3 regions of the Exiguobacterium sp. s78 genome follow, and region 3 is predicted to be linked to each of the others. Evidence: riboswitches for the same ligand, from Rfam matches in the RefSeq annotation. Region 3 holds a riboswitch; each other region holds the start of a gene.
What was found. A riboswitch is a leader RNA that binds a small molecule or an ion and turns the genes downstream of it on or off. The one in region 3 is predicted to bind S-adenosylmethionine.
Positions count from the first base shown of each region.

Region 1: another riboswitch for S-adenosylmethionine. It lies ahead of KNQ18_RS14310 (Na+/H+ antiporter NhaC family protein); the one in region 3 lies ahead of KNQ18_RS13035 (2,3-diketo-5-methylthiopentyl-1-phosphate enolase).
Region 2: another riboswitch for S-adenosylmethionine. It lies ahead of KNQ18_RS02270 (methionine ABC transporter ATP-binding protein); the one in region 3 lies ahead of KNQ18_RS13035 (2,3-diketo-5-methylthiopentyl-1-phosphate enolase).

Region 1 covers NZ_JACSNB010000003.1:246,288-249,563, reverse strand. Annotated here, with positions in the region: gene KNQ18_RS14315 (metal ABC transporter solute-binding protein, Zn/Mn family) at 78-1,091, shown strand; SAM riboswitch class I at 1,161-1,265, shown strand; gene KNQ18_RS14310 (Na+/H+ antiporter NhaC family protein) at 1,347-2,657, shown strand; gene KNQ18_RS14305 (hypothetical protein) at 2,701-2,904, opposite strand; gene KNQ18_RS14300 (aldo/keto reductase) at 3,062-3,276, shown strand, end outside.
Region 2 covers NZ_JACSNB010000001.1:457,456-460,731, forward strand. Annotated here, with positions in the region: gene KNQ18_RS02265 (bifunctional cystathionine gamma-lyase/homocysteine desulfhydrase) at 1-1,136, shown strand, start outside; SAM riboswitch class I at 1,194-1,298, shown strand; gene KNQ18_RS02270 (methionine ABC transporter ATP-binding protein) at 1,377-2,399, shown strand; gene KNQ18_RS02275 (methionine ABC transporter permease) at 2,396-3,061, shown strand; gene KNQ18_RS02280 (MetQ/NlpA family ABC transporter substrate-binding protein) at 3,094-3,276, shown strand, end outside.
Region 3 covers NZ_JACSNB010000002.1:315,433-318,708, forward strand. Annotated here, with positions in the region: gene KNQ18_RS13025 (methylthioribulose 1-phosphate dehydratase) at 1-140, opposite strand, end outside; gene KNQ18_RS13030 (2-hydroxy-3-keto-5-methylthiopentenyl-1-phosphate phosphatase) at 137-796, opposite strand; gene KNQ18_RS13035 (2,3-diketo-5-methylthiopentyl-1-phosphate enolase) at 793-1,983, opposite strand; SAM riboswitch class I at 2,054-2,155, opposite strand; SAM riboswitch class I at 2,361-2,464, shown strand; gene mtnK (S-methyl-5-thioribose kinase) at 2,543-3,276, shown strand, end outside.

The DNA.
Region 1 (3,276 bases), on a different contig from region 3:
ACGCTTCACCAGCGTTCCGCTATAGTGAGAAAGTCCAAATCGGAATAGTTACGTTTTAATAATGGAGGTATCATATAATGAAAAAAATCATTCCCGCTTTAACAGTCGCTTTCGCAAGTGCAAGTGTTCTCGCTGCTTGCGGTTCGAATACCGATTCATCGACTTCAGATAAAACCCAGACAGAAGTCTATGCATCAACGTTCGCGACGGCTGCTATTGCCCGCGAAATCGGAGGGGATCAAGTCAACGTCAAGATGATCGTCCCACCTGGAGCAGACCCCCACTCTTACGAGCCGACGTCAAAACAACTCACCGAGATTGCTAAGGGCGACTTGTTCCTCTTAACCGGTACGACGCTCGAGCCGTATTCGAAAAAAATCCAGGAGAGTCTAAAAGGCACGGATGTCCGCTTCGTCGAGACGAGTAAGGACGTCAACTTGCTAGAATCGGATGCTACACTTCATGCACATGAAGAAGAGGAGCATAGTGAAGACGAACATGCCCACGAAGAAGAAGGGCACGATGATCATGCAACGGATGAACATGCGCATGAAGAAGAGGGTCATGACCATGGAAAATACGATCCACACGTCTGGCTCGATCCTGTCAACGCAAAAGCAATGGCACGCTCGATTACAACTGCTTTATCAAAAGAAGTACCAAAAGACAAAGCAACATTCGAGAAAAACTTAAAAGCGTTCGATCAGCAAGCTGATGAATTGGACGAACAATTTAAACAAGCTGTCGCTGATGGATCGAAAAAAGAACTTCTCGTTACGCATGCCGCTTACGGTTACCTCGCAGAACGATATGGTTTCACACAACTGCCGATTGCGGGAATTTCTCCTTCCGATGAACCGTCACAAAAGCAACTGGCCGCTTTAGTGAAAGAAGCACGGATGCATGATTTGAAATACGTCGCGTTCGAAGAGACGGTCTCACCAAAGGTCGCACGTGTCATCCAAAAAGAAATCGGAGCTGAATCCGTGACGATTCATAATCTAGAGTCGGTCACGAAAGCGCAACAAAACAGCTCTTATTTCAAGTTGATGGAAGAAAACGTCCAAACATTGAAAAAGGCACTTCAGTAAAGTACAGTTGACACGCGTTACTCAATGCGGTACGGTAAGAAACGTGTTTTACAACAATTGAATGACTTCTTTTTATCGCGAGAAACGGAGGGACTGGCCCAATGATGTTTCGGCAGCGGACGATTTGATTCGTACTGTGCCAAATCCAGCAAGCGAAAGCTTGAGAGATAAGAAGAGCGTCTTTATTTCATAAAGACCTCCTTCTTTCTTGCGAAGGGGTCTTTTTTTGTATCTTTGAGAAACGAGGTGTCAACAATGAATGAAACGATCACGCCTAACAAATGGGCACTGCTTCCCCTCGTCGTATTCCTAGTTCTCTTCATCGGAGCCGGGATCTTCTATGACGACTTTTACAAATTTCCGATCCTTATCGCCGCACTGATCGCTTTGATTTTTGCTGCAATCACGACGAAAGGATCCATCAATCAAACGGTCGAACGAATCGCAACGGGTGCCGGAAATCCTGATATCATGATCATGGTCTTCATCTTCTTACTAGCCGGTACGTTTTCTGGAACAGCAGAAGCAATCGGCGCCATCGATGCGACCGTTAATGCTGCTTTGACGTTCCTACCTCCGTCGCTCCTCATGAGTGGTCTGTTCATCATCGCTGCCTTCATCTCAATGGCAATGGGGACATCGACTGGAACGATTGCTGCACTCGCGCCAATCGCCTTCGGTATTCATGAAGCGACAGGCATCAACGTTGCGATCGCAGCGGCTGCTGTCGTTGGTGGATCGATGTTCGGCGATAACTTGTCGTTCATCTCGGATACGACGATTGCCGCCGTCCGGACCCAAAAAACGAACATGCGCGATAAATTCCGGACGAACTTCATGATCGTCCTACCGGCTGCTATTTTGACGGTCATCCTACTCGCATTCGTTTCTGGTTCTGGTGACGTCGTCGAAGCAAAAGCATTTGAATTCTACAAGTTGATTCCATATCTCGCTGTCATCGTCCTTGCACTATTTGGCGTCAATGTCATTCTTGTCTTAATTGGTGGTACGTTACTCACCGGCATCATCGGTATGATTGATGGTAGTTTCGGCTTGAGTGGCTTCGTCCTCTCGATGTCTGAAGGAATGATGGGCATGGCGGAGATCTCCATTTTGACGCTCCTCATGGGTGGTCTCGTCAGCTTGATTACGTTCAACGGTGGAATCGCCTTCTTAAAAGAGACGCTGACACGCAAGATTTCACAGCGTCGTGGTGCCGAATTCAGTATGGCGGCACTCGTTAGTGCAACGAATCTCGCGACTGCAAACAATACGATCTCGATTCTCGTCGCTGGACCACTGGCAGCTGAAATCGCCGATACGTATGAAGTCGATCGAAAAAAATCGGCGAGTATCCTTGATATCTTCTCTTGTGGTATTCAAGGCATCATTCCGTATGGAGCACAACTATTGATCGCAGCAGAATTGACGAAAACGGCTTCACCGGAACTGATTCCGTATCTGTTCTATCCGTTCCTCCTCTTCGTCTGTGGATCAATTGCCATCTTCTTCGGCTTACCACGCATGAAGAAGACAGCGACGAAGCAAGAAAAAATTTCTTCGTAACCATAAAACAGGTCCAATCGCGTCGACGATTGGACCTGTTTTATTATTTATTCTGCTTCGCTTGTCGTTCTAAGATTAAGTAAGCGATTGCCGGAAGCGGGAACTGAACGAGTCCAGCGCCTCCCCACACCCATGGATTACGTCCTGACTTTCGCGCACTAAGAAACAGACCCACTGCCTGCGTTACTAACAAGGCGCCAATGCTAAGCCAAGTACATTTGGATAGCTTTTTATTCTTTTGAGCCATCTTTTCTCCCCCTCTTTTAACACACGATTAAATCTCACGATTCTTTTCTATTTTACCTTATTTCATTCCTCCATGAGCATGGAAACGGACGTCTTCGTTCGTTCATGCTAAACTAAACGAGCAAATCTAAACTACGTTTTATGAGGAGGAGTAACACATGCAATACGCAAAACTTTCAAACGGTATTACGATTCCCCAAATCGGATTCGGTGTCTGGCAAGTAGATGAAGAGACAGAAGCACCTGCTGCTGTCGCTGAAGCATTACGTGTCGGCTATCGTCATATCGATACGGCTGCTGTCTACAAAAACGAGCGCGGTGTCGCAAAAGGAATCAAGGAAAGCGGCGTGAAACGTGAGGATCTCTTCTTAAC
Region 2 (3,276 bases), on a different contig from region 3:
GAACAGGTGTCGACCGGGCAACAGGAGCCGTCACACCTCCGATCTATCAAACAAGCACATACAAGCAGGATAAAATCGGTCAACTTAAGGACGGATACGAATACTCACGGACAGCGAACCCGACACGGACGAGCATCGAACGATTGATTGCGGATCTTGAAGGCGGCGCACGTGGTTTTGCGTTCGGTTCTGGGATGGCAGCGATCCATGCCGTCTTCCACTTGCTTGAGTCTGGCGACCACATCGTCATGACGGATGACGTCTACGGTGGTACGTTCCGCTTGATGCAACGCGTCTTACCGAAGTTCAATATCCAAGTGACATTCGTCGATACGACGGACCTTGCGGCAACGGAAGCAGCGATCCAAGACAACACTAAGATCGTTTACGTCGAAACACCGACGAACCCGTTGTTGAAAGTAACGGACATTGAAGCAATCGCAACGATCGCCAAACGTCACGATCTTAAACTTGTCGTCGACAACACGTTCGCGACGCCTTATCATCAACAACCACTCGCACTTGGTGCAGACATCGTCTTGCACAGTGCGACGAAATACATCGGCGGACATTCGGACGTCGTCGCTGGACTTGTCGTCGTCAAAGATGATGCGCTCGGCGAAGAGCTGCACTTCATCCAAAACTCGACAGGCGGCGTGCTTGGACCGCAAGACAGCTTCTTGCTCGTCCGTGGTCTTCGTACACTCGGTATCCGAATGGATGCGATCGAAGAGACAGCACATGATCTCGTTGCGTTCCTACAAGCGCAAGATATTGTCTCAAACATCTTCTATCCAGGACTTGCATCGCATCCTGGTCACGACATCCAAGCGAAACAAGCGACTGGATTTGGTGGGATGATCAGCTTTGATGTTGGTTCAGCAGCGAACGCAGAAAAACTCGTCGAGGCGACACACTTCTTCACACTTGCTGAAAGTCTTGGTGCCGTCGAGAGTCTGATTTCCGTTCCGGCACGGATGACGCACGCGTCGATCCCAGCAGAACGTCGGGCAGAACTCGGTATCACGGACGGTCTCGTTCGGATTTCAGTTGGACTTGAGGATGCGGAAGATTTGAAAGAAGACTTAACACGTGCTTTCACGTTCCTCGAAAAAGTTTCTGAAAAAACTGTTTGACAACAAAAATAACCCCTGCTAATATTCAGAATATATTCTACAAACTTAATACCGAAACTCTTATCGAGAGTGGTGGAGGGACTGGCCCGATGAAACCCGGCAACCGCGGATCTAATCCGAAGTGGTGCTAATTCCAGCAGACAAAAGTCTGGGAGATGAGAGCAAATGGTTTTGTGTACTGAAAAGTGCGCGCGTTTGCTCTAAAACGCGCGCACTTTTTTTATTTTAGGAGGGACAGTTGTGATTCGTTTACAAGACGTAGGAAAGATTTATCGCTCAAAGCGCGGAGCGGTCGAAGCCGTCGCGAATGTCGATCTGACAATCGAGCGCGGTGAAATTTTTGGAATAATCGGTTATTCCGGAGCAGGGAAATCCACCCTGATCCGATTACTGAATATGCTCGAAGCACCAACGAGTGGTTCGATCCAAATCGATGGTGTTGAAATGACATCACTAAAACCTAAGGAATTACGAGGCGTCCGCAAGAATGTCTCGATGGTCTTCCAACACTTCAACTTACTATGGTCACGGACGGTTGAAGAGAACATCATGTTCCCACTCGAGCTCGGTGGCTTCCCGAAAGCACACCGCAAGGAACGGGTAGCGGAACTGATCCAACTCGTTGGTTTGGACGGACGCGAAAAAGCCTATCCGTCACAATTATCCGGTGGTCAAAAACAACGTGTCGGTATCGCTCGGGCACTGGCATCGAACCCGGACGTTCTCTTATGTGACGAGGCAACAAGTGCACTCGATCCGAAGACGACGGACTCAATCCTTGAGTTACTCGTCGACATCAATGAAAAACTGAAACTGACGATCGTCTTGATCACACACGAGATGCACGTCATTCAAAAAATCTGTCACCGGGTCGCCGTCATGGAAGCCGGTAAAATCGTCGAGCAAGGACCGGTCGCAGAAGTCTTCCGTCATCCGAAGCAAGCGATGACGAAGGAATTCGTCAAACAATTGACGTCGCCGTCGGAGAACGAGTTAACGTTCGCGAAACTACGCGAACGGTACCCAACCGGAAAAATCGTTCAGTTGACGTTCGTCGGATCGACAGCGGAAAGCCCGATCCTCGCGGAAGTCATGAAGGATTCACCGGTCCTGTTCAATATCATCGGCGGAAACGTCGGTCAATCGCAGGAAGGGGCACTCGGTACACTGTTCATTCAGTTGATCGGGGAAACAGAAGCAACACAAGCGGTCATCACGAAGCTTCAAGCCAGTGATGTTGAAGTGGAGGTGGATCACCGATGATTTCATTCTTTGACAATCTAGATTGGGACATGGTGTGGGAAGCGACAGGCAGTACCGTCTATATGACGGCAATCGCTGGTGTTTCGACATTCGTCCTCGGTTTGATCATTGGTTTACTATTGTATGCGACAAACGAAGAGTTATTGTTCAAGAATCGGGCGTTCTATTCAGTGTTGAGTTTGGTCGTCAACGTCTTCCGTTCGATTCCGTTCATCATCTTACTGATCTTATTGATTCCATTTACGACAGCAATCGTCGGTTCGTTCCTCGGACCAACGGCAGCATTACCGGCACTGATTTTCGGTGCTGCACCATTTTACGGTCGGATGGTTGAACTCGCGTTACGCGAAGTCGATAAAGGTGTCATCGAGGCAGCCGAATCGATGGGCGCGACGAAGTTCCAGATCATCTATAAAGTCTTAATCCCGGAAGCATTGCCTGCCATCGTTTCGGGAATCACGGTTACGCTCGTTTCACTTGTCGGTTATACGGCAATGGCCGGAGTAGTCGGCGGAGGTGGACTTGGGGACATGGCCTTCATCGAAGGATTCCAGCGTTCTCAAAACGATGTCATCGTCATTGCGACACTCTTAATCTTAGCGATCGTCTTCGTCATCCAAATCATTGGTGACTTGCTGATCCGCGCGATCGATAAACGTTAATTCGAAACTTAATCATATTGGAGGAATCATTCATGAAAACTTGGAAAAAATTCGTAGGTACTGCTGCTGTATCCGTCTTAGCTATTAGTCTTGCTGCATGTGGCGAAAAATCATCAGGATCAGATAGCAACGACGACAAGACACTTGTCGTTGGTGCTTCGAACGTACCGCACGCTGAGATTCTTGAGCACGTTAAAAAAGAATACGAAGCAAAA
Region 3 (3,276 bases):
CCGCTTGCCGTCACAAGGAATTCAACCGGGACACCGGACGTCCGAATGGCGAGATTGCCACTCGTACCAGGGAACCAATCGCGCGCCGCAAGCTCTTGTTTGATGGCGCGTAGCTCTTCATACCGTCGCATGAATGTCATGTTGTCACCTCCGCTCGTGTTAAATCATGAACGATGTCGTGGAACGTCTCAAACGGTGTATAGGCGATATCGTTCTCTTCACACAACGTGATCAGATAATCACGGGCATAGACACGATCCGCTTGTTTCGCGAGTTCGAAGTCCGTCACCGAGTCACCAATGACGATGATGACGTCATTGTCTTTGCGCAATGCCCGGGCAACGGACGTTTTACAACAGCCGCACCCGTTCGTGCAATGGGCATCGCAGGCGTTTGGCCAATCGATATGGACGAATGGACCACTGAAATCGGCGACGTTACAGTAAATCTGTTCTTGTTCAAGGAATGGCGCTAAGATCGGTTCGACGAAAAAGTCCATTCCACCGCTGACGATCGAAAAATCGATTCCTTGACGACGACTGTACTGAAGTAACTCCGAAAATCCGTCGCGAATGACTGCACGCTCCAACAAAAAGTCAAGATAGGCTGTTTTTCCGTCAGACGGCAGAAGTGCGAACATTTGCCCGACACCACTCTGAATCGATAGCGTCCGGTCGAGTACGCCGCGTTTCAACGGTTCGAAGTCACTAGCTGGCGCAAATGCCTGCATGAGTGCGATGATGTTATCTTGCGTCGTCACCGTACCGTCGAAGTCACAAAGAATCCGTACGGTCATGACTTGATCCCCCAAGCGTCAAGGGCGATCCGTAATTCTTCATGACGCGATGCTGCCGCCGATAGGGATTCATTTGCGAGTGCCGCATCGAGCGCCTGGCGGAAAGCAATGACACCAGCCGCAGCACCTTGCGGATGACCATGTACGCCGCCGCCGGCGTTGATGACGGAATCGATACCGAAGTCCCGTACGAGTTGAGCGACGAGTCCAGGATGAATACCGGCTGAAGGAACCGGGAAGATCGATTTCGTCTGACCGAGACGGGTCGCTTCGACCGCGATGCCACGGGCGACATCCTTTGGCAAAGCGACATTGCCGTAAGGAGACGGGAATAGCGTCAAGTCTGCTCCAGCAGCACGCGGTAATGTGCCGAGTAAGACAGGAGCTGCGACTCCGTGATTCGGGCTAGCGATCAACGCACCGCTATATGCTGGATGATTGAAGATCGGAACGTTGATTTCCGGATCACTCGCCAGTTCGCGTAAGACGTCGAGTCCGTATGTGAAGGTATTCAGCAAGAATGCGGTCGCTCCAGCATCAATCAATCGCTTGGCTTGATCCTTGAGCGTAAAGACGGGACCGCTGAGTGTGATCGCATATAACGCACGTTTACCGGTCCGGTGGAAGTGAGCATCGATGACCTCACGTCCGATTCGTGCCCGGTCAATCGTCGGTGTCAACGGATTGTCGTATAGGATCTCATCGTCTTTGACGAGGTCAATCCCACCAGCGAGTTGTCCTTCGAGTTGATCACGAAGGAACGATAAATCCCGTCCGATGACTCCTTTGAAGATGCTCATTAATAATGGGCGATCTTCGACACCAATCAAGGAGCGGACCCCTTCGATCCCGAATTTCGCACCTGGAAAGTCCGACGTAAATGTATCGGGTAATAGCAATTCTGTTAGTTTGATTTCACCGTCGAGTGAGAGTTTCCCGAAGACGGTCGTCAGAATCGCAGAAAAGTCGCGCGACACGTTATGTTCTGGATAACGAATCGTGATATATCCTTTGCCATCGCGCTCTTCGGTATGTACGACTTCCCCTTTGAACGAGGCGAGTTGTTGTTGTTCGAGATGATTCAGTTCCGTCCAAGAACCGACTGTCAGACCAAGCGCGAGTTGTTCAGCGCGTTGCTCGAGTCGATCACGGGCAGTCAATTGATAAGTAGCAGTGATATAAGCCATGTCTTTCCTCCTTCAACAAAAAAATGGTCTCTCGTCAGCGACAAGAGACCATGAATGATTCGAACGTGGACTCTTATCTGTCAGCTTAGTAGCTGCAAGAATTAGCACCGTGCCAAAAGGTCGGTTGCTGCGACATCGTAGGGCTTGTCCCTCCGTCTGCTCTTGATAAGAATTGGATGAAATTGTGAAATCTAATTGCAATTTTTACATGAGAATCGCCACTTGTCAAACTATTTTTAGAAAATTTATTTTTTTGAAAATACTCTTTCTATAGATGACTTAAAAATGATGTCCGTTTCTGCTTGATTTCGATTTGACAGCGAGGAAGTCGATTGCGTAAGATTCAAATCAATATCACACACGACAACTACATACGACTCTTATCGCGAGTTGGCAGAGGGAATTGGCCCGATGACGCCGCAGCAACCGACCACTAGGCACGGTGCTACATCCAACAGACGTTTCGTCTGAGAGATAAGAGGACGCAGTGACTTTTCTGCGCCTCTTTTCGATGACGAAAAGAGGCGCTTTTTCGTGTATCACATAGGGGGAAACTGAGATGACATATAAAGCATTCACAGAACAGGACGCGATTGATCGTGTTCGGACATTAGGACTGATCGGCGATGGAGCCGTCGAAGCAGAAGAGATTGGCGACGGGAACCTCAACCTCGTCTTTCGGATTCGAGAAGGCGAACATCGCTTGATTTTAAAACAAGCATTACCATATGCGAAGGTCGTCGGGGAGAGCTGGCCGTTATCGCTCGAACGAGCGTGGATCGAGCAATCCGCACTCCGTGAATTCGCACGGCATGCCGTACCGTTCGTGCCACGTGTTTTTCATGCTAGTCATGAAGAGGCGTATACGGTCATGGAAGATCTTTCACATCTGACGATCGTTCGAAGCGGTTTACTCGCAGGTGAACAGTATCCGTTGCTTGCGGAACATATCGGTTCTTATCTCGCTCGGACGTTATTCCATACATCGGACTTTGCGCTTGGTCCGGTTGAAAAGAAACGTGTCGCCCGAACGTACTACAATCCAGACTTGTGCGACATCACGGAAAAGTTAATCTTCACGGATCCGTTCCATGACGCGGAGACGAACGAGATTGAATCCGGACTGGAAGAAGAGGTGGCACATCTATGGGCAGACGATGAGTTAAAACGCGAAGTCGCAAAACTCGAAGCGCTCTTCATCACAAAAGGGGACGCCTTGTTACACGGCGATCTACATACAGGAAGCATCTTCGCCTCGGCGACGGAAACGAAGGTCATCGACCCTGAATTCGC